One region of the Nocardioides pyridinolyticus genome, then DNA from elsewhere that is predicted to be linked to it. Evidence: predicted binding sites of a transcription regulator. Region 1 holds the regulator's gene; the other holds the start of a gene.
The links. Region 1 encodes LexA, which represses DNA repair genes until DNA is damaged. Its sites were predicted from a motif close to TCGAACANNTGTTCGA; they were not measured.
Positions count from the first base shown of each region.

Region 1 (9,150 bases):
CTGCGCGTGCCGCTGCCGGTAGTCGTCGAGCGACACCATCTCGCGGGCGGGCACGTGGCTGCGGATGTCCTCGTTGTCGAAGCCGTAGCCGTACCCGCCGGGGCCGTACTCGTAGAGGTAGTCGCCCAGGTGCAGGACCGCGTGCAGGTCGTCGCGCGCGGCCAGGCCGCGGTAGGCGCTGAACCAGCCGGCCTGGAGGTTCGCGCAGGAGACGACGCCGAAGCGCAGGTGGTCGGGCTCGGCGTGCACCGCGGGGGCGGTGCGGGTGCGCCCGACCGGGCTGGTCACGCCGGCGCAGCGGAAGCGGTAGTGGTACCACGTCGCCGGCGACAGCCCGGTCACGTCGACCTTGACGGTGTGGTCGCGCCGCGGGCCGGTCACGAACGTGCCGCGGCGGACGACGTCGCGGAACTCCGGGTCGCGCGCGACCTCCCACGTGACGTCGACCTTCGCCGTGATCGCGCTGACGCGGGTCCAGATGAGCACGGCGTCCGGCAGCGGGTCACCGGACGCGACGCCGTGGGCGAAGATCCGCCTGCGGGCGGCCGCGGCGAAGGACTCGGGCGTCGAGGGGACGGCGAGGACCGCGGTCCCGGCGGCAGTGGTGCCGAGGACGGTGCGGCGGCGTACGGGAAAAGGGGTCGTCACGCCTCACTCAACGACGACGGTCTCCTGGGGTTCTGCTCGTTCACGCGGTGTTCTTCTGCGCCGGAGGCGGTCGAGCGGGACCCGGCCCAACGGGACGCGGTCCAGTGCCTGGGCGATCACCCAGGCGGCGAGGATGACCAGCCAGCCGACGACCGCGTCGATCACCCAGTGGTTGCCGGTGCCGATGATGACGACGGTCGTGCCCACCGCGTAGACCCAGCCGAGCACGCGCACCCCGTGGCGGGTGGCGTAGAGCTGGAGGGCGAGCGCCACCCACAGCGCCCAGCCGGCGTGCAGGGAGGGGAACGCCGCCAGCTCGTTGGTCAGCCCGCCGAGTCCGCGCGGGGCGCTGGCGTCGGCTCCCCACCAGCCGTCGGCGGAGTGCAGGCTGAGCACGTCGACGTACCCGGTGATGAACCGCGGGGGAGCGGTCGGCATCGCGATGTAGCACAGCAGCCCGATGAAGGTGCCGATCACCAGCGCGCGACGGGCCGGTCCGTAGCGGTCGGCGCCGAGGCGCCAGAGCCAGACCAGGATCGCCAGCGTGACGACGTAGTGGAGGCTGGCGTACCAGTAGCTGGCGATCAGGCCGATCGGGGGGTGGTGCACGAAGATGTTGTTGAGTGGGATCTCCCAGTGGATGCCGAGTCCCTGCTCCAGATGGAGCAGCTCACGCGAGCGGCCCAGGGCCGGGCCCATGCTCGTGTCGGCGACCAAGCGGGCCAGGCTGTAGAGGATCCACAGCACGAGGATCAGGAGTGCCTCCAGGCCGGCGCGCGCCCATCCCGGGAGGGCCCGGGGCCGCACGGGGGCCGGCGCTGTGCTCACAGCACCAGCCTCGTTCATGCACCCTCCCCGAGGAATCCGGGAAGCACCCGGAATCGACACCAGGGTCTGCTCAGGTGTCTCCCCGATCGCACGGGAAAGGTCAGACCCGGCGCAGCACAGCCGTCACTTTACCGAGAATCGTGGCGTGCGTGCCGTCGATCGGATCGTAGGCAGGGTTGTGCGGCAGCAGCCACACATTTCCGTCCTTGCGCTGGAAGGTCTTGACCGTGGCCTCGTCGTCGAGGAGCGCGGCGACGATGTCGCCGTTGGACGCCGTCTGCTCGCGGCGGACCACGACGTAGTCACCGTCGCAGATCGCCGCGTCGATCATCGAGTCGCCGCGCACCTCGAGCAGGAACAGCTCGCCGTCGCCGACCAGCTGCTTGGGGAGGGGGAACACCTCGTCGTAGGTCTCCTCGGCGAGGATCGGGCCGCCGGCCGCGATCCGGCCCAGGAGGGGGACGTACTGCGCCGAGGGCCGGGCGTCGCCGATGCCGGTCTCGTCGACCGTGCTCTCCTCCGCGCTCGAGATCGCACGGCGGGCCGCCATCACCTCGGGCAGGAAGACCTCGAGGGCGCGGGGCCGGTTGGGGTCGCGCTTGAGGAAGCCCTTCTCCTCGAGCACCTTGAGCTGGTGGGCCACGCTCGAGGAGCTGGTCAGCCCGACCGCCTCGCCGATCTCGCGCATCGAGGGCGGGTAGCCGCGCTTCTCGATGCAGTCCTTGAGGTGCGCGAGGATCCGCTGCTGGCGCGGGGTGAGCCCCGTGGCGTCCGGGGGGCCGTCGGGGAGCTCCGAGACCTTCTTGCTCGTGGACTTCTGGGTGGCCATGGGGTGACGGTAGTCCTCCAGACCGCCCGGGTTCAAACATCTGTTCGAACGGCGTGTCGTGCGAACGCGTCGGGAGACGGTTCGAACAAATGTTCGTGTCGCTGCTTGCGTCGTTCGAACACCTGCTCTACCGTCGTACACACGTTCGAATCGAACACCTGATCGAGAGCCCGGTCCAGACCGGTCCCGCGGGACTGTCGGTGGCCGCCTCTAGAAAGGTCGCAGGACGAACGACCGGCCACCTACTTCCCCAGGAGCCCACGATGAGCACCACGATGACGATGTCGACCGTCAACCCCGGCTATGCGACCAACCACACCCCCGCCGTCCGGCTGACCCGCCGCGGACGACTGGTGGTCCTCGCGGCCGCCCTGATCGCGGTGCTCGCCGTCGGGTTCCTCCTCGCCTCCGGCTCCGTCGCGACCGACGAGCCGGGCACGCCCGAGCCCACTCGGGTGGTGCTGGTCGGTGCCGGAGACACCCTGTGGGGGATCGCCTCGGACCTGGCCGACGACGGCGACGTGCGCGCGATGATCGACCGGATCTCGAAGCTCAACGCGCTCGACTCCGGCATGGTCGTCGCCGGTCAGAAGCTGGTCGTCCCGGTCGACTGACGCCGGTGGTCGAAGGCCACCGCACAACTACAGACTTCGCCCGGCCGCCTCGACCCCGGCCGGGCGAAACCGGGGAAGACGAGGGGCGGGACTCTGCGCGAGTCCCGCCCCTCGCGGCGTCTCACGGGCCGCTAGTGGGAGGCGCGACGGCCACCGACCGGCCGCGGCTCGTCGCTGGGGCTGCTCGGCGCCTGGGTGATGCCGAGGCGGCGGGTCACCCGGGCCACGAGCATCAGCCCGACGAAGAGGCAGGCCACCGCGCCGGCGGAGGCCAGCGCCAGGAACCACCACGCCGCGTCGTTGCCGCTGCGCGCGGTCGAGCCGAAGTCGATGGCGGCGTACACGAGGTAGCCCCAGGCGACGACGCAGGCGGTGATGCCCAGCGCCAGGAGCAGCAGCGCGGGCTGGAACCGCTTCTTGCGGCGGGGTCCACGTCTCGACCCAGCGCGCTTGCCTCCCGTCGAACCCGCCACGGGGACCATTGTCCCCGATGGCTGGTCCGACGTCCGACGCACCCGCCGGCTACGCCGCGATCGTCAGCTCCTCGCGGAAGCGGGCGACCAGGCGCGACAGCAGCCGGGACACGTGCATCTGGCTGACCCCGATCTCCGCGCCGATCTCGGCCTGGGTGCAGCCACGGAAGAAGCGCATCTCGACGATCAGCCGCTCGCGACGCGAGAGCTTGTCGAGCAGCGGCGCCAGCATCGCGCGGGCCTCGGCCAGGTCGAAGCCGTGGTCGAGCTCGCCGAGCCGCTGGCCGGTGGTCTCGTCCCCCTCCTCGCCGACGGGCGCGTCGAGGGAGGCGGGAGCGAAGCAGCCCTGGGCGCCGAGCGCGTCGATGACCTGCTCGAGCTCCAGGCCGAGGTGCTCGGCGATCTCGCTGGGACGCGGCGCGCGGCCGAGGCTCTGGTAGAGCTCGGTCTCGCAGCCCGCGATCTTCTGTTGGGTCTCCTGGATCGACCGGGGCGGGCGCACGGTCCAGCCCAGGTCGCGGAAGTGGCGACGGATCTCGCCACGGATGGTGGGGACGGCGAAGCTGAGGAACTCGCCGCGATCGGGCCGGAAGCCCTTCACGGCCTTGACCAGTCCGACGTACGCCACCTGCTCGAGGTCGTCGTCGGCGATGCCGCGGTTCCGGAAGCGGCGGGACAGTTCCCGGGCGAGCGGCATGTTGACTCGGATGATCTCCTCCTCGATCCGGGCGCGCTCGCCCTCGGAGGCGGCGTGCTCGGCGAAGAGCTGGGCAGTGATCTCGGAACGACTCTCTGACATCGTGGACAACTGTCGAGCCTCCCTATCCGGTTGTGGGCGCCACTTCTTGACGCCCCCACTACCTTCCGTCGGTGGTGGAGAGACAAACCACCCACGGGGGTGAATTGCTGTGACGCAGTGCACCCCATGGAAAGCCTCTCGGGCCCGGTCCTCACGATCCCGCGGGTGCGCCCGTGGCGATGACCTACGTCGGCCGCAACCTCGAGACCGGCGCCGTCCGCCGGCTCACCTGGCACGCCTCCAGCCCGGCGAGCTGACGCCCCCCGACGTCCGCCGACACGCCCTCCGCGGGGGCCGCTCCTGGCTGCCGCCGGGCCTCTGACCTGCGCATTTCCGCTCGGCAGACGATCGGCTGGAGGAACTTCTCGGAGCTACTTGCATGCCGGGGGGTCCGGGCGTACGGTTACCCCTACATCTAGTAGTTACACGGATGTAGTTATCCACATCTAGTGCACAGCCTGGATCTGGAAGCACACAGCCGGACTGCTTGTTGTACACAACGAAACCCTCGATATCCACAGCCGCGAGCCCCCGAGAAGGGGCTTCCGAGGCATGTCCGGGCACCGGGGCCGTTGCCAGCACGACATGACCGAGGGAGGGAGGCCCGCGATGCACTGTCCGTACTGCCGGAACACCGACACCCGGGTGCTGGACTCCCGGGTCGCCGACGACGGCGGGTCGATCCGCCGCCGGCGTACCTGCTCGGCCTGCGAGCGTCGGTTCACCACCGTCGAGATGATGCAGCTGACGGTCCTGAAGCGCTCCGGCGCGACCGAGCCGTTCACCCGCGACAAGGCGATCTCCGGCGTCCGGAAGGCCTGCAAGGGCCGTCCGGTCACCGAGGACCAGCTGGCCTGCCTGGGCCAGGAGGTCGAGGACGCGCTCCGGCTCTCCGGTGCCGCCGAGATCCCGGCCCACGAGGTCGGCCTGGCCATCCTGGGCCCGCTGCGCCGGCTCGACGAGGTCGCCTACCTGCGGTTCGCGTCCGTCTACCGCGCCTTCGAGTCGGCCGACGACTTCGAGGAGGAGATCTCCCTCCTCCGCGCGGAGCGCGTCACCGCGACCGAGCCCGTTCCGACGGGCTGACCAGACCGCCCGGCGTGTGTAGTGGGGAAGCTGCACGCGCCGGGCGCACCACCTCTTCCCCCACGTACGAGGCCACTGTCGGTGGCAACAGCTTTGATCGAGCAACACCAACCTCGAGAGACGGGACACAGAGGGATGACCGAGACGGTGAGCGGCAAGGCCACGGCTCAGACCAAGCGGACGGGCGCCGGGCTGAAGATCCAGCGGGTCTTCAGCACCGAGGGGGTGCACCCGTACGACGAGATCACGTGGGAGCGCCGCGACGTCGTGCAGACCAACTGGAAGACCGGTGAGACGGTCTTCGAGCAGCGCGGCGTGGAGTACCCCGACTTCTGGTCGGTCAACGCCTCGACCATCGTCACCACGAAGTACTTCCGCGGCGCGGTCGGCAGCGACCAGCGCGAGTGGAGCCTCAAGCAGATCATCGACCGGGTCGTGAAGACCTACACCAAGGCGGGCGTCGAGCACGGCTACTTCGCGACCCCGGCCGACGCGGAGACCTTCGAGCACGAGCTCACCTGGCTGCTCGCGCACCAGTACTTCTCCTTCAACTCCCCGGTCTGGTTCAACGTCGGCACCCCGTCGCCGCAGCAGGTCTCGGCCTGCTTCATCCTCTCCGTCGACGACTCGATGGACTCGATCCTGAACTGGTACAAGGAGGAGGGCTTCATCTTCAAGGGCGGCTCCGGCGCCGGCCTGAACCTCTCCCGCATCCGCTCCTCCAAGGAGCTGCTCTCCTCGGGCGGCACCGCCAGCGGCCCGGTCTCCTTCATGCGCGGCGCCGACGCCTCGGCCGGCACCATCAAGTCCGGTGGCGCCACCCGCCGCGCCGCGAAGATGGTCGTGCTCGACGTCGACCACCCCGACATCGAGGAGTTCGTGGCGACCAAGGCGCGCGAGGAGGACAAGATCCGCGCGCTGCGCGACGCGGGCTTCGACATGGACCTCGGCGGGGCGGACATCACCTCGGTCCAGTACCAGAACGCCAACAACTCGGTCCGCGTCAGCGACGAGTTCATGCGCGCCGTCGAGGACGGCACCGACTTCGGTCTGCGCGCCCGCAAGACCGGCGAGGTCATCGAGCGCGTCGACGCCCGCGACCTGTTCCGCAAGATCGCCACCGCCGCGTGGGAGTGCGCCGACCCGGGCCTCCAGTACGACGACACGATCAACGACTGGCACACCAACCCCGAGACCGGGCGGATCACCGCGTCCAACCCGTGCTCGGAGTACATGTCGCTCGACAACTCCTCGTGCAACCTGGCGTCGCTGAACCTGCTCAAGTTCCTCAAGGACGACGACACCTTCGACGCCGAGCTGTTCGCCCAGGCCGTCGAGCTGATCATCACCGCGATGGACATCTCGATCTGCTTCGCGGACTTCCCGACCGAGGCGATCGGCAAGACCACCGTCGACTACCGCCAGCTCGGCATCGGCTACGCCAACCTCGGCGCGCTGCTGATGGCGATGGGCCTCGGCTACGACAGCGACGGCGGTCGCGCGATGGCGGCCACCATCACCTCGCTGATGACCGGTACGTCGTACAAGCGCTCGGCCGAGCTGGCCGGCGTCGTCGGGCCCTACGCCGGCTACGCCCGCAACGCCGAGGCGCACAAGCGCGTCATGCGCAAGCACCAGGCCGCGAACGACACCGTCCGCACCCTCTCGATCGCCGACAGCCAGGTCCACAAGCTGGCCACCCAGGCGTGGGCCGACGTGGTCGCGCTCGGCGAGCAGAACGGCTTCCGCAACGCCCAGGCCTCGGTGCTCGCGCCGACCGGCACCATCGGCTTCATGATGGACTGCGACACGACCGGCATCGAGCCGGACTTCTCGCTGGTCAAGTTCAAGAAGCTGGTCGGCGGCGGCTCGATGCAGATCGTCAACCAGACCATCCCGCGGGCCCTGAAGAAGCTGGGCTACGACGAGGAGAAGATCGAGGCGATCGTCGACTACATCGCCGAGCACGGCCACGTCGTCGACGCGCCGGGCCTGAAGACCGAGCACTACGAGGTCTTCGACACCGCGATGGGCGCCCGCGCGCTCAAGCCGATGGGCCACGTGCGGATGATGGCGGCGGCGCAGCCGTTCCTGTCGGGCGCGATCTCCAAGACGGTCAACCTGCCGGAGACGGCGACCGTCGAGGAGATCGAGGAGGTCTACCTCCAGTCGTGGAAGCTCGGCCTCAAGGCCACCGCGATCTACCGCGACAACTGCAAGGTGGGCCAGCCGCTCGCCGACGGTGGCGGCAAGGCCAAGAAGGACGCCCAGGACGCCGCCGACGCGGCGGCCGCGGCCGACGAGCCGACCAAGGTGGTCGAGAAGATCGTCTACGCCCCGACCCGCAAGCGTCTCCCGAAGTCGCGGACCTCGCGCACCACCTCCTTCACGGTGGGTGGCGCCGAGGGCTACATGACCTCGGGTGCGCACGACGACGGCGAGCTCGGCGAGGTCTTCCTCAAGCTGGGCAAGCAGGGCTCGACCCTGGCCGGCGTGATGGACGCGTTCTCGATCGCGGTCAGCATCGGCCTCCAGTACGGTGTGCCGCTGGAGACCTACGTCTCGAAGTTCACCAACCTGCGCTTCGAGCCGGCCGGCCTCACCGACGACCCGGACGTCCGGATGTCGCAGTCGATCATGGACTACATCTTCCGCCGCCTGGCGCTGGACTACCTCGACTTCGACAAGCGCTCCGCCCTGGGCATCTACTCCGCCGAGGAGCGCCAGCGCTACCTCGAGACCGGCTCGTACGAGCCCGTGGAGGAGACCGGCTCCGCCGCCGAGCTCATCGAGGCGCCGGTCATCGAGTTCGTGGACGCCGCCCCGGCCCCTGAGGTCGAGACCAAGGACACCCACGGCGCCGAGGCCCGCGAGGTTCCCGCCCAGCCCTCCAAGACCGCCCACACCTCGGCCGAGCTCCTCGAGCAGATCACCGGCCACGCGGTCGACAGCCCGCTCTGCTTCACCTGCGGCACCAAGATGCGCCCCGCCGGCTCCTGCTACGTCTGCGAGGGCTGCGGCAGCACCAGCGGCTGCAGCTGATTCCCCGAAGCGTTCTCGTCAACCGAGAACTCAACGCCTAACGGGAGCGCTCAACGAGGTTGAGTTACAGGGCCCGGCCCATGCGGCCGGGCCCTGTTCTTGCGCTTGCAGCCGCCGGTGGGGTTTGGGCGTCAGGGGTCGCCGGCTCATGCCGGCGGCAGCACCAGCGTCCAGGCGACCGCCTTGCTCGACGGAAGTCCCGCGGTGGCGGCGAGCGCGGGGATGGTGCCGGGGCCGGCGCCGCCGGTGTCGCCGGCCGCCGCGGTGAGCAGGCCGCCGCCGCTGCCGGTCGTCGCCGCCCGACCGGTGATCCCGGCCGGCAGCGTCCACCCGTGCGGCGTGGAGGACTTGTCGACCCAGTACCGCACGACAGTGGAGCTCTCGGCGGCGACGGTCGTGGCGGGTGCCAGGTGGCTGGCGCCGGACCCGGTCTCGGACGCGGAGGCGACCGCGGTGGGAGCCCCTGCGCCGGCGTACGCCAGCAGCGCCAGGGCGGTCTTCGACGATGCGTCGAGCCGGACGCGGACCGTCGCGCCGGGGTCCGCGGGCGTGGCCGTCTTCGTGAATACCCAGGACCGCACGTCGGTGCCGTCGGACACCGTGCCGCGCAGGGTCCACCCGGCAGGGGTGGTGGCGGTGCCGGCCCGGTTGACAGTGGCGAAGAGGACCAGCGTGGCGGTGCCGCAATGATGGCCCCATGACCTACGACGTCGACCGCGTCCGCGCCGACTTCCCGGCCCTGTCCCAGGGCGTCGCGCACTTCGACAACCCCGGCGGCACGCAGGTGCCGCGCCAGGTCGCGGCCGCGGTCGCGGACGCGATGACGGCCGG
Region 1 is NZ_BAAIFY010000015.1:57,346-66,495, forward strand. It holds gene ACYQ0U_RS14105 (alkaline phosphatase D family protein) at 1-648, opposite strand, end outside; gene ACYQ0U_RS14110 (phosphatase PAP2 family protein) at 652-1,476, opposite strand; gene lexA (transcriptional repressor LexA) at 1,577-2,305, opposite strand; gene ACYQ0U_RS14120 (LysM peptidoglycan-binding domain-containing protein) at 2,569-2,919, shown strand; gene ACYQ0U_RS14125 (hypothetical protein) at 3,051-3,392, opposite strand; gene ACYQ0U_RS14130 (sigma-70 family RNA polymerase sigma factor) at 3,442-4,191, opposite strand; gene nrdR (transcriptional regulator NrdR) at 4,801-5,277, shown strand; gene ACYQ0U_RS14140 (vitamin B12-dependent ribonucleotide reductase) at 5,413-8,319, shown strand; gene ACYQ0U_RS14145 (hypothetical protein) at 8,466-8,918, opposite strand; gene ACYQ0U_RS14150 (cysteine desulfurase-like protein) at 9,017-9,150, shown strand, end outside.

Region 2 (9,150 bases), on a different contig from region 1:
CCGGCGGACCTGCCGATCCTGCGCCGGATGCAGCACCAGGCCGACTCGGCGCTCGCGGTCGCGCTCGACGTCCAGGCGTGGGCGGGGGCCCCGACCGGCGTCGCCGCCACCCAGGTGCTCGGCGGGCAGGGCTGGCGCTCGGTCGCGCTGGGTCCCCGCGACCGGTTCGACGCCGTCTGGCAGGAGCTCGGCCACACCAGCGCGCAGCGTGCCCGCGTCCGCTCGCCGGCCCAGGAGGTGGTCCGGTGAACCGCAGCCGGGGCACCGTCGCCGGCGCCTTCCTCCTCCCGGTCGTCGCGGCCGCGACGACGTGGGTCGCGTTCTACGCCTGGCACGGCTTCGCCGAGGAGCCCGGCGGCTACCTCAATCCCCTGCTGCTGCTCGCGGTGGTGGTCGGCGGCACCGGCATCGCGCTGCGGTGGTGGCGCGTCCCGGGCCCGCTCGTCGTCCTCGTCCAGGTGCTCGCCTCGGGCGTGGTCGCGATGCTGCTCATCACCGGCTCGCCGCTGCCCGTCGACGACGGGTGGATCGAGCTGCACCGCGCGCTCACCCAGGCGTTGGAGAGTGCGCAGCAGTTCGCAGCCCCGGTGCCGACGCGGGCGCCGCCGCTCGACGCGCTGATGATCCTGTGCGGCCTGGCCTGCCTGCTGCTCGTCGACCTCCTCGCCTGCACGTGGCGCAAGGTCCCGCTCGCGGGGCTGCCGCTGCTGACGATCTACAGCATCCCGGTGAGCCTGGTCGGGAGCCAGCTCTCGTGGTGGGTGTTCGCCGCGACCGCGGCCGGCTACCTCACGATGCTGTTCCTCTCGGAGTCCGACGCCGTCCGGCGCTGGGGCCGGCCGATCGGCCTCGACCGCGAGACCGGCGACCCGATCGCGTACGGCGCGGGCGCTCACGCCGTGCGCAGCACCGCCGGCACGGTCGGCGGCGTGGCGACCGCCCTGGCGATCTTCCTGCCGGCGCTCATCCCGACCGCGGGGCTGCACGTGTTCGACTTCGGCCCCGGCTCGGGCGGCAGCGACGACATCACGATCGACAACCCGACCGCCGACCTGGTCCGCGACTTCAAGGCCGGCGACGACAGCCCGCTGGTCCGCGTGACGACCAACGACCCCGATCCGTCGTACCTGCGCATCGTCGCGCTCACGCGCTTCACCGACGTCGAGTGGAGCCCCGGCGACCGCGACGTGCCCGCCGACCAGGGCGCCGTCGGCACGCTCCCGCCGCCGCAGGGCGTCGACCCGGACACGCCGCGCAGCGAGACGGCGTACGACATCACGGTGCTGCCCGCCTTCCGGTCCACCTGGCTGCCGACCGCGACCGTCGCGTCACGGGTGGTCGCGGACGGCGACTGGCGCTACGACGACGACACCATGGACTTCCTCGCGGTGCCCGACGACCTCACGACGTCGGGGATGCGCTACTCGATGACCGAGGTCGACCTCGAGCTGAGCGCCGACCGGCTGCGCACGTCGGTCACGCCGTCCGGGCGGGTCAGCGAGATCTTCACCGACATCCCCGACGACCTGCCGCCGGTGGTGCGCGAGCTGGCCGTGGAGGTCACCGGCAGCGAGCAGACCGAGTTCGAGAAGGCCGTCGCGCTCCAGAACTGGTTCCGCGAGGAGTTCGACTACTCCCTCGACCAGGTCGAGGGCAGCGGGTACGACGCGCTCGAGCAGTTCCTCGGCGAGGACGAGAACGGCGAGAACGGCAGGACCGGCTACTGCGAGCAGTTCGCCTCGGCGATGGCGATCATGGCCCGGGTGCTCGGTATCCCGGCGCGGGTCGCGATCGGCTTCCTCTCCCCGACCCAGACCGGGCCGAGCTCCTACGTCTACACCGCGCGCGACCTGCACGCCTGGCCCGAGCTCTACTTCGACGGTGCCGGCTGGGTGCGGTTCGAGCCGACGCCGGCCGGGCGCTCGGGCGACGCGCCGTCCTACACCAGGATCGGCCAGGGCCCGGACGACGACCCCACCGAGTCCACGGAGCCGAGCGCCGGCGAGTCCAGCCTGCTCCCGAACAACCGCCCCCTGGTCGAGCCGACCGACGCCGGCACGGGCGACTTCGCCGGCAGCGGCGGCAGCAACGGCCGGTGGTACGTCGCCGGCGGTGCCGTGCTCGCGGTGCTGCTCGTCGTGGGTGCCCTGCTCCCCCGCACGCTGCGCCGCCGGCGCCGCGCGCACCGGCTCGGCAGCGGGGACCCCGAGCTGGCCTGGGCCGAGCTGCGCGACACCGCGGTCGACCTCGGCATCCCCTGGCCCGAGGGCCGATCCCCGCGAGCGACCCGTCACCGGCTCGTCCAGCACCTCGGCACGTCGGTCGGGCCACAGACCGACGAGCGCCCCGCGCACGGCGCCGCGATCGCCCCGGAGGCCGTCGAGTCGCTCGACCGGATCGTGCACGAGCTCGAGCTCCAGCGCTACGCGCGCCCCGGCTCGGCCTCGACGGCCGACCACGACGCGGCACGCTCCGACACCCGCGCCCACACCCGCGCCGTGCTGGCCGCGCTCGCCGGCGGCGCCGCCGGCTCGGCCCGCCGGCGCGCCTCGTGGTGGCCGCGGTCGGTGCTCACGCTCCGTCGCCGCACCCGGCGTACCGCACCCACCACGGTGGAGACGCCGTACGGCGGGATCGTGGACCACGCGAGCTGATCGACCCCGTCAGGGGATCAGAAGCCGCCGCCCTCGCGGCGCCGGCGCCAGCGCTCGTCCATGCGCTCCATGAAGGAGTGGCCGGAGGTACGGCGCGAGCGGCGGGTCTTGCCGCTGCGGCCCCCCTCGATGACGGTGAAGCCGTGGCTGGGGTGGGCGGCGCGCGGGTCGGCCGCGGCGGCCTGCTGGCCGCGGAGCGCGGTGACCGCGACGGTCGCGGAGCCCAGCATGATCACGAAGCCCACCACGCCGACGATCGGAAGCTGGGCGACGGCACCGGTCATCAGGACCACGATGCCGACGGCGAAGCAGGCGCCCGCGATGATCGCCCGGCGACGGGCGGAGCGGCGGAAGGCCGTGCCGCGCAGCGTCGAGGCGAGCTTGGGGTCCTCCTCGACCAGGGCGCGCTCCATCTGCTCGAGCAGCCGGAGCTCTTCTTCCGAGAGTGGCACCGCACCTCCCCTGGGCGTCCGCCGATCGTGTCAACCGGGTTACAGCCAGTCTAGGCAGGGGGGCGGTCGTGACGGTAGGCGGGATCGGGAATTCGTGTCTGAACCGTGCCCGTTCCGCGCCGCGCCGAAACGGGGGCGGCGCCCTTCAGCGCGCGAGCAGGTGCAGCTGGGTCGCGAGCGGCCGGAACTCGGGCCGCTCGGCGACCGCGCGCTCCAGCTCCACCAGGGCCGCGGTGGCGCCGGGCTCGAGGTCCAGCAGCGACCCGGGCACCAGGTCGGCGAAGACCCGGACGCCGTGCACGGCGGCGACCTCGAAGCCGGCCTCGACGAGCAGCCGGCGTACCTCGTCCTCGGTGAACCGGTGGCCCGCGCGGCCGGCGCCGGCGGCCGGGTCGTCGAGCATCGCCCGCGCCTGGGCGAAGTGGCCGGCCATCGCGCGGGCGACGACGGCCGCGTGCCGCTGGGCGACGAGCAGGCTCAGCGTGCCGCCGGGACGGAGCACCTCGCGGATCGCGGCCAGTCCGGCGGCGGGGTCGTCGACGACCTCGAGCACGCCGTGGCACAGCACCGCGTCGACGCCGTCCGCGCCGGCGACCTCGCGCAGCGTGGACAGGTCGCCCTGCTGGCCGGTGACCGCCACGCCGACCTCGCGGGCGCGGCGGTCGAGCGCCGCGAGCGCGTCGGGGCTGGGGTCGACGACCGTGACGCGGTGGCCCTGCTCGGCGACGCGGACGGCGAACCCGCCGGTGCCGCCGCCGATGTCGAGCACGTCCGCGGCGCCGTCGAGGGCCGGCAGCAGGGCGTCCCAGACCACGGAGGTTCGGGCCGCGCTGCGGCGCTCGCTGGGGCGGTCGCTCGTCATGGCGACCACCCTAGGCCCCACCGGGTCAGCCGGCGCGCACCGCCAGCGCCCGGTCGGCGACGGCCTCGTGCGGCACCAGGCCGAGCGAGCGCTCCACGACCGCCAGGAACCGGTCGGCGTCCCGGACCAGGTCGTCGGCCTCGCGCTCGCTGACGGCCCGGGTCGACCCGGCCTCGGCCGCGGCTCGCTTGGACGCGCCGCCCGCGAAGAACTGCGCCCACTCGGTGAGCTCGGGAGCGACCTCGGCGAGCAGCACCCAGGCGTTCTTCTGCGGCCGGCGTCGGGCCGGCGTGGGCGTCGCCCGGGCGGCGAGCAGGGCGGCCGCGGCGCGCAGGGCGGCGACGTGGGCGCAGGCGTAGCGGGCCGGCACCTCGCGGGCCGCGATCGCCTCGCTCAGCGACTCGGCCGCGCGGGCGAGGTAGGCGTGGGTGGTGGCGGGCAGGGCGTACGGGTTCATCGATGACCTCTCCCTCGACCCCGGACCGGAGACCCCTGCCTGCGCCCCTCCCGAGAGGGACCCGGCGGGGACGGGGGTCGAGGTCGTCCCCGCCAGGCGCGTTGTTCGAACAGGTGTTCGAACGCGGGATCACGGTACACCCGGCCCCGGACAGTCCGTCAAGGGCCGCGCGGAGGGGTGACGTCAGCGGTGCGTGAGGTCGGCCGGCTCGCTGCAGAAGGCGCGGGTGTCCCGGTGCCAGAGCGCGGCCAGGGCGGCGACGTCCACGACGACGGAGACCGCCGCGACGACGAGGAAGAGCGTGGGCGGGGAGGTCTGGAGCACGGCGAGCGTCGCGAGGGCGAGCACGACCGCGTTCAGGCTGAGCAGGATCCGGGCCCACTCGTAGCCCTGCCGGAAGAACGCGAGCACGACGAAGGTCAGCATCGCGACGACGAAGAACATCGTCACCGCGACGGGAACGAACGCGGGCGGCGTCACCGAGCCGACGTCCACGCGGTCCGCGGCCCAGTCGTCGACGAGCTCGCCCTTGAAGACGATCGTGAACAGCGTGGCCAGGCCGGCCAGCCCGATCGCGGCGGCGCTCAGCCAGATCGCTCCGGTCACCACCACCGACCGCTGCTGGCCCATCCGCGCTGCTCCTCTCCCCGACTGCGTGCCCGTCACACCCTAGGGTGCGACGCATGACCACCGAGCATCCGTCGATCAAACGGTTCCGTGACGAGCACGACAGTCGGGGTGGCACCGGCGAGATCGTGGTGCTTCCCGACTCCGTGCACACCGCCGCCCTCGCCGCGGAGGCGCTGGGCTGCGAGGTCGGGGCGATCGCCAACAGCCTGCTCTTCGACGCCGACGGCTCCCCCGTCCTGATCCTGACCTCCGGCGCCCACCGGGTCGACACCGCCAAGGTGGCCGCGGAGCTCGGCGTCGCGAAGCTGAAGCGGGCCACACCGGAGTTCGTGCGCGAGCACACCGGCCAGGTCATCGGCGGCGTCTCGCCGATCGCCCACCCGGCACCGGTGCCGACGTACCTCGACCCGTGGTTGCGGAGGCACGGCGTGGTGTGGGCCGCGGCGGGGCACCCTTCCGCGGTGTACTCGACGACGTACGACGAGCTGGCGGCCATGACGGGCGCGACCGAGCTGGACGTCGAGTGATGGAGATCTGGCTCAACCCCGCCTGCTCCAAGTGCCGCACGGCGGTGTCGGAGCTCGACGCCGCGGGCGTGGAGTACACCGTCCGCCGCTACCTCGACGACCCGCCGACGGCGGCCGAGCTGGGCGAGGTCGTCGCCCGCCTCGGGCTGGAGCCCTGGGACGTCGCGCGGGCCAAGGAGGCCAAGGAGGCGGGCATCGACCTGCCGAGGGACGCCGCCCACCGCGAGGACTGGCTGGCCGCGCTCGCCGCGCACCCGCGGGCCCTCCAGCGCCCGATCATCACCGCCGCCGACGGCACCACCGTCGTGGGCCGCGACGGGGACTCGCTGCGGCGCGTGCTGGATGCCGAGGCCTGAGCTCCTCGCCCTCCTGACCGAGCTGTACGCCGGTCGCCCGGTCGTGCTCGGACCGGGACCGGTCGGGGCCTGGACGTCCTGGGTCGAGCGGCTGGACCGGCTCGGCTGCCGGACCCTGGTCCTCGACCTCCCGGCACCGCCGACGGTGCTCGCCACCGACGTGCTGCGCACCCACGACCGGCTGCTGCGGGCCCTGTCCCCGGAGGCGGTCGCCGCCGTCGAGGCGCATGACCCCGGGGGCCGCGGGATCTTCCGGACCACACCGTTCGTGACCAGTGACGAGCCCGTGCTGGGCCGGCCGGTCACCGGCGGCCGGCCGAGCGCGTTCCTGGCGCTGGAGGACAAGGTGCTCGCCGACGCCGTGTGGGCGGCCGCCGGGGTGCCGGCGGCGCCGAGCCGGGTCGTGCCCGTCTCCCCGCGGGCCCTCGCCGAGGCGACCGAGGAGGTCCGCGGCCCGCTGGGCGCGGTGTGGGCCGGCGGCGGCCTCACCGGCGGCGGCGACTACGTCCGGTGGGTCCACGACCGCGACGACGAGACCCGCGCCCGGGCGTTCTTCGCGCCACGCAGCGAGCGCGTCCGGGTGATGCCGTTCCTCGACGGCGTGCCCTGCTCGATCCACGGGTTCGCGCTCGCCGACGGGACCGCGGTGCTGCGCCCGGTCGAGATCGCGGTGCTGCGCGACCGGACCGCGCGGACGTTCGTCTACGGCGGCCTGGCCAGCACCTGGGACCCGCCCGCGGCCGACCGGGAGCACCTGCGCGACGTGGCGCGCCGGGTCGGCGAGCACCTCCGTGCCGCGCACGGCTACCGCGGCGCGTTCGGCGTCGACGGCGTGCTGACCGCCGACGGGTTCCTGCCCACCGAGCTCAACTCCCGCCTGTCGGCCGGAGCGACCCTGCTGACCCGCGTCGCCGCGGACTTCTTCCAGCTGCTCCAGGCCAACCTGCTCGCCGGGGTCGACACCGGCGCCACCGTCGCGGACGTCGAGGAGCTCGTGCCCGCCATGGACGCGGCCCGCCGGGCCGAGGTGGTGGGCGCCAAGCCCGTCCACCTGCCGCCGGGCAGCCGCCTGGCGGCGTACCTCGCCGCGCGCGAGCCGCACCTCGAGGCGGCGCCCGAGCTGCGTCGCTAGGGTCACTAGGGTTCCCCCGTGCGCATCGTGGTGGTCGGAGGTGGCTTCGGCGGGCTCGCGTCCGCCGCCCGGCTGGCCAAGCTCGGCCACGAGGTGACCCTCGTCGAGCGCGGGACGACGCTGGGCGGCGCGCTCTCCTCGGTCAGCCGGGACGGCTTCACGTGGGACGCCGGCCCGAGCCACACGCTGCTGCCCGCCGTGGTGCGGGACCTGTTCCGCAAGTCCGGTCGCCCGCTCGAGCGCGAGCTGGAGCTGGTGCCGCTCGACATCGTCCGGGAGCACCGGTTCGAGGACGGCTCGTCGGTGCGGATCCCCGTCGGGCGGGCCGCGCAGCTCGCGGCGTTCGACGAGCTCGGCCCGGGCCTGGGCCAGCGGTGGGTCGACCACGTCGCGTCGTACGCCGACACCTGGGACGTGCTGCGCCGGACCTACCTCGAGAACCCGTGGGACCCGGCCGCACCGTCGCCGCTGCTCGACGGCCGCGAGATGCTGCACAAGCGGCTGAGGAAGGCCTTCAAGGACGAGCGGCTGCGGCTCGTCGCCGGCCACCCGCACGTCGCCCAGGGCCACGACCTGCGCAACGTGCCGGCGTGGATGGGCACGACGTCCTACGTCGAGCAGCGGTTCGGCGCGTGGACCGTCGCGGGCGGGATGGCCCGTCTGGGCGAGGTGCTCGCGGCCCGGCTGACCACCCGCGGCGTCACCGTGCTGACCGGCACCGAGGCGCGCGACCTGGTCGTGCGCGAGGGCCGGGTGGCGGCGGTCCGCACGACGACCGGGGACGTCGACGCCGACGCCGTCGTGTGCGCGATCGACCCGCGGCGGCTGCCCGCCCTGGCGGCGTACGTCGAGCGCACGATGCCGGCGATCCCGCCGGTCGTCGTGCACGTCGGCCTGGAGGGCGAGCCGCCGGACCTGCCGCACGAGCTGGTGCTGCACGGCGACCCGATGCTGGTCGTGCGCAAGCACGGCCAGACCCTCACCGTGCACGGCCGCGGCAAGCTGTCCGAGGACCTGCTGCGCGCGCTCGCCCGGCACCGGATCGACGTCCGCGAGCAGGTCGTCGCGCGCGTGGACGCCGGCCCGCGGGAGCAGGTCGAGCAGTGGGGCGGGTCGCCGATGGGAGTGCTGTGGCAGGGCCGCGCGACCGTCCGGCAGCGGCTCGGGCCGCGCACGCCCGTCTCCGGGGTGTACGCCGCCGGCGCGCACGCGACGCCGGGAGCGGGGCTGCCGTTCGTGGGGCTGTCGGCCGCGCTGGTCGCGGCCGAGATCGGGTCTCCCTAGACCTGGGACAGCCTCAGACGGCCATGTTGAGCGCGGCGAAGATCTCGCGCGTCGCCTTGGAGCGGTTCAGCGTGTAGAAGTGCAGGCCGGGCGCTCCCCCGGCCAGCAGCTCGTCGCAGAGCTCGGCGGCGATCCGGATGCCCTCGGCGCGCAGCGCGACCGGGTCGTCCTCGTGGACGCGGACCCGCTCGACGACCTCGGCCGGGATCTCGCGGCCGGACAGCTCGGCCATCCGGGAGACCTGGCGCAGGTTGAGGATCGGCATGATGCCCGGCAGGACCGGGATCTCGACGCCCGCGGCGCGCGCCCGCTCGACGAGCGCGAAGTAGTCGCTCGCACGGAAGAACATGTCCGTGATCGCGAACTCGGCGCCGGCCCGCTGCTTGCCCAGCAGGACCCGCACGTCGTCGTCGAGCGTCGCGCACTCGCGGTGGCCTTCCGGGAACGCCGCGACCCCCACGCTGAACTCCCCGGTCTCGCGGGCCAGGGCGACGAGCTCGTCGGCGTAGGTGAAGCCGCCCTCGGTGGCGGTCCACGGGGTGCCCGGCCCACCCGGGGGGTCCCCGCGCAGCGCGAGGACGTTGTGGACCCCGGCGGCGGCGTACGCCGCGAGGACGCCCTGGAGCTCCTCGCGGGTGTGCCCGACGCAGGTGAGGTGGCCCATCGGGGTCAACGACGTCTCGGCCGCGATCCGGCCGGTGATCGCGACCGTGGTGTCGCGGGTGGTGCCGCCGGCGCCGTACGTCACGGACACGAACGTCGGCCGGTAGGGCTCCAGCTCGCGGATCGCCTGCCA
Region 2 is NZ_BAAIFY010000005.1:93,675-102,824, forward strand. It holds gene ACYQ0U_RS06335 (DUF58 domain-containing protein) at 1-249, shown strand, start outside; gene ACYQ0U_RS06340 (transglutaminase TgpA family protein) at 246-2,654, shown strand; gene ACYQ0U_RS06345 (DUF3040 domain-containing protein) at 2,672-3,106, opposite strand; gene ACYQ0U_RS06350 (class I SAM-dependent methyltransferase) at 3,252-3,968, opposite strand; gene ACYQ0U_RS06355 (SAV_6107 family HEPN domain-containing protein) at 3,994-4,425, opposite strand; gene ACYQ0U_RS06360 (hypothetical protein) at 4,609-5,055, opposite strand; gene ACYQ0U_RS06365 (YbaK/EbsC family protein) at 5,109-5,582, shown strand; gene ACYQ0U_RS06370 (ArsC/Spx/MgsR family protein) at 5,582-5,938, shown strand; gene ACYQ0U_RS06375 (ATP-grasp domain-containing protein) at 5,925-7,070, shown strand; gene ACYQ0U_RS06380 (phytoene desaturase family protein) at 7,089-8,354, shown strand; gene metF (methylenetetrahydrofolate reductase [NAD(P)H]) at 8,368-9,150, opposite strand, start outside.
Region 2: the regulator LexA is predicted to act here: its motif matches at 4,531-4,546, upstream of ACYQ0U_RS06355 (SAV_6107 family HEPN domain-containing protein).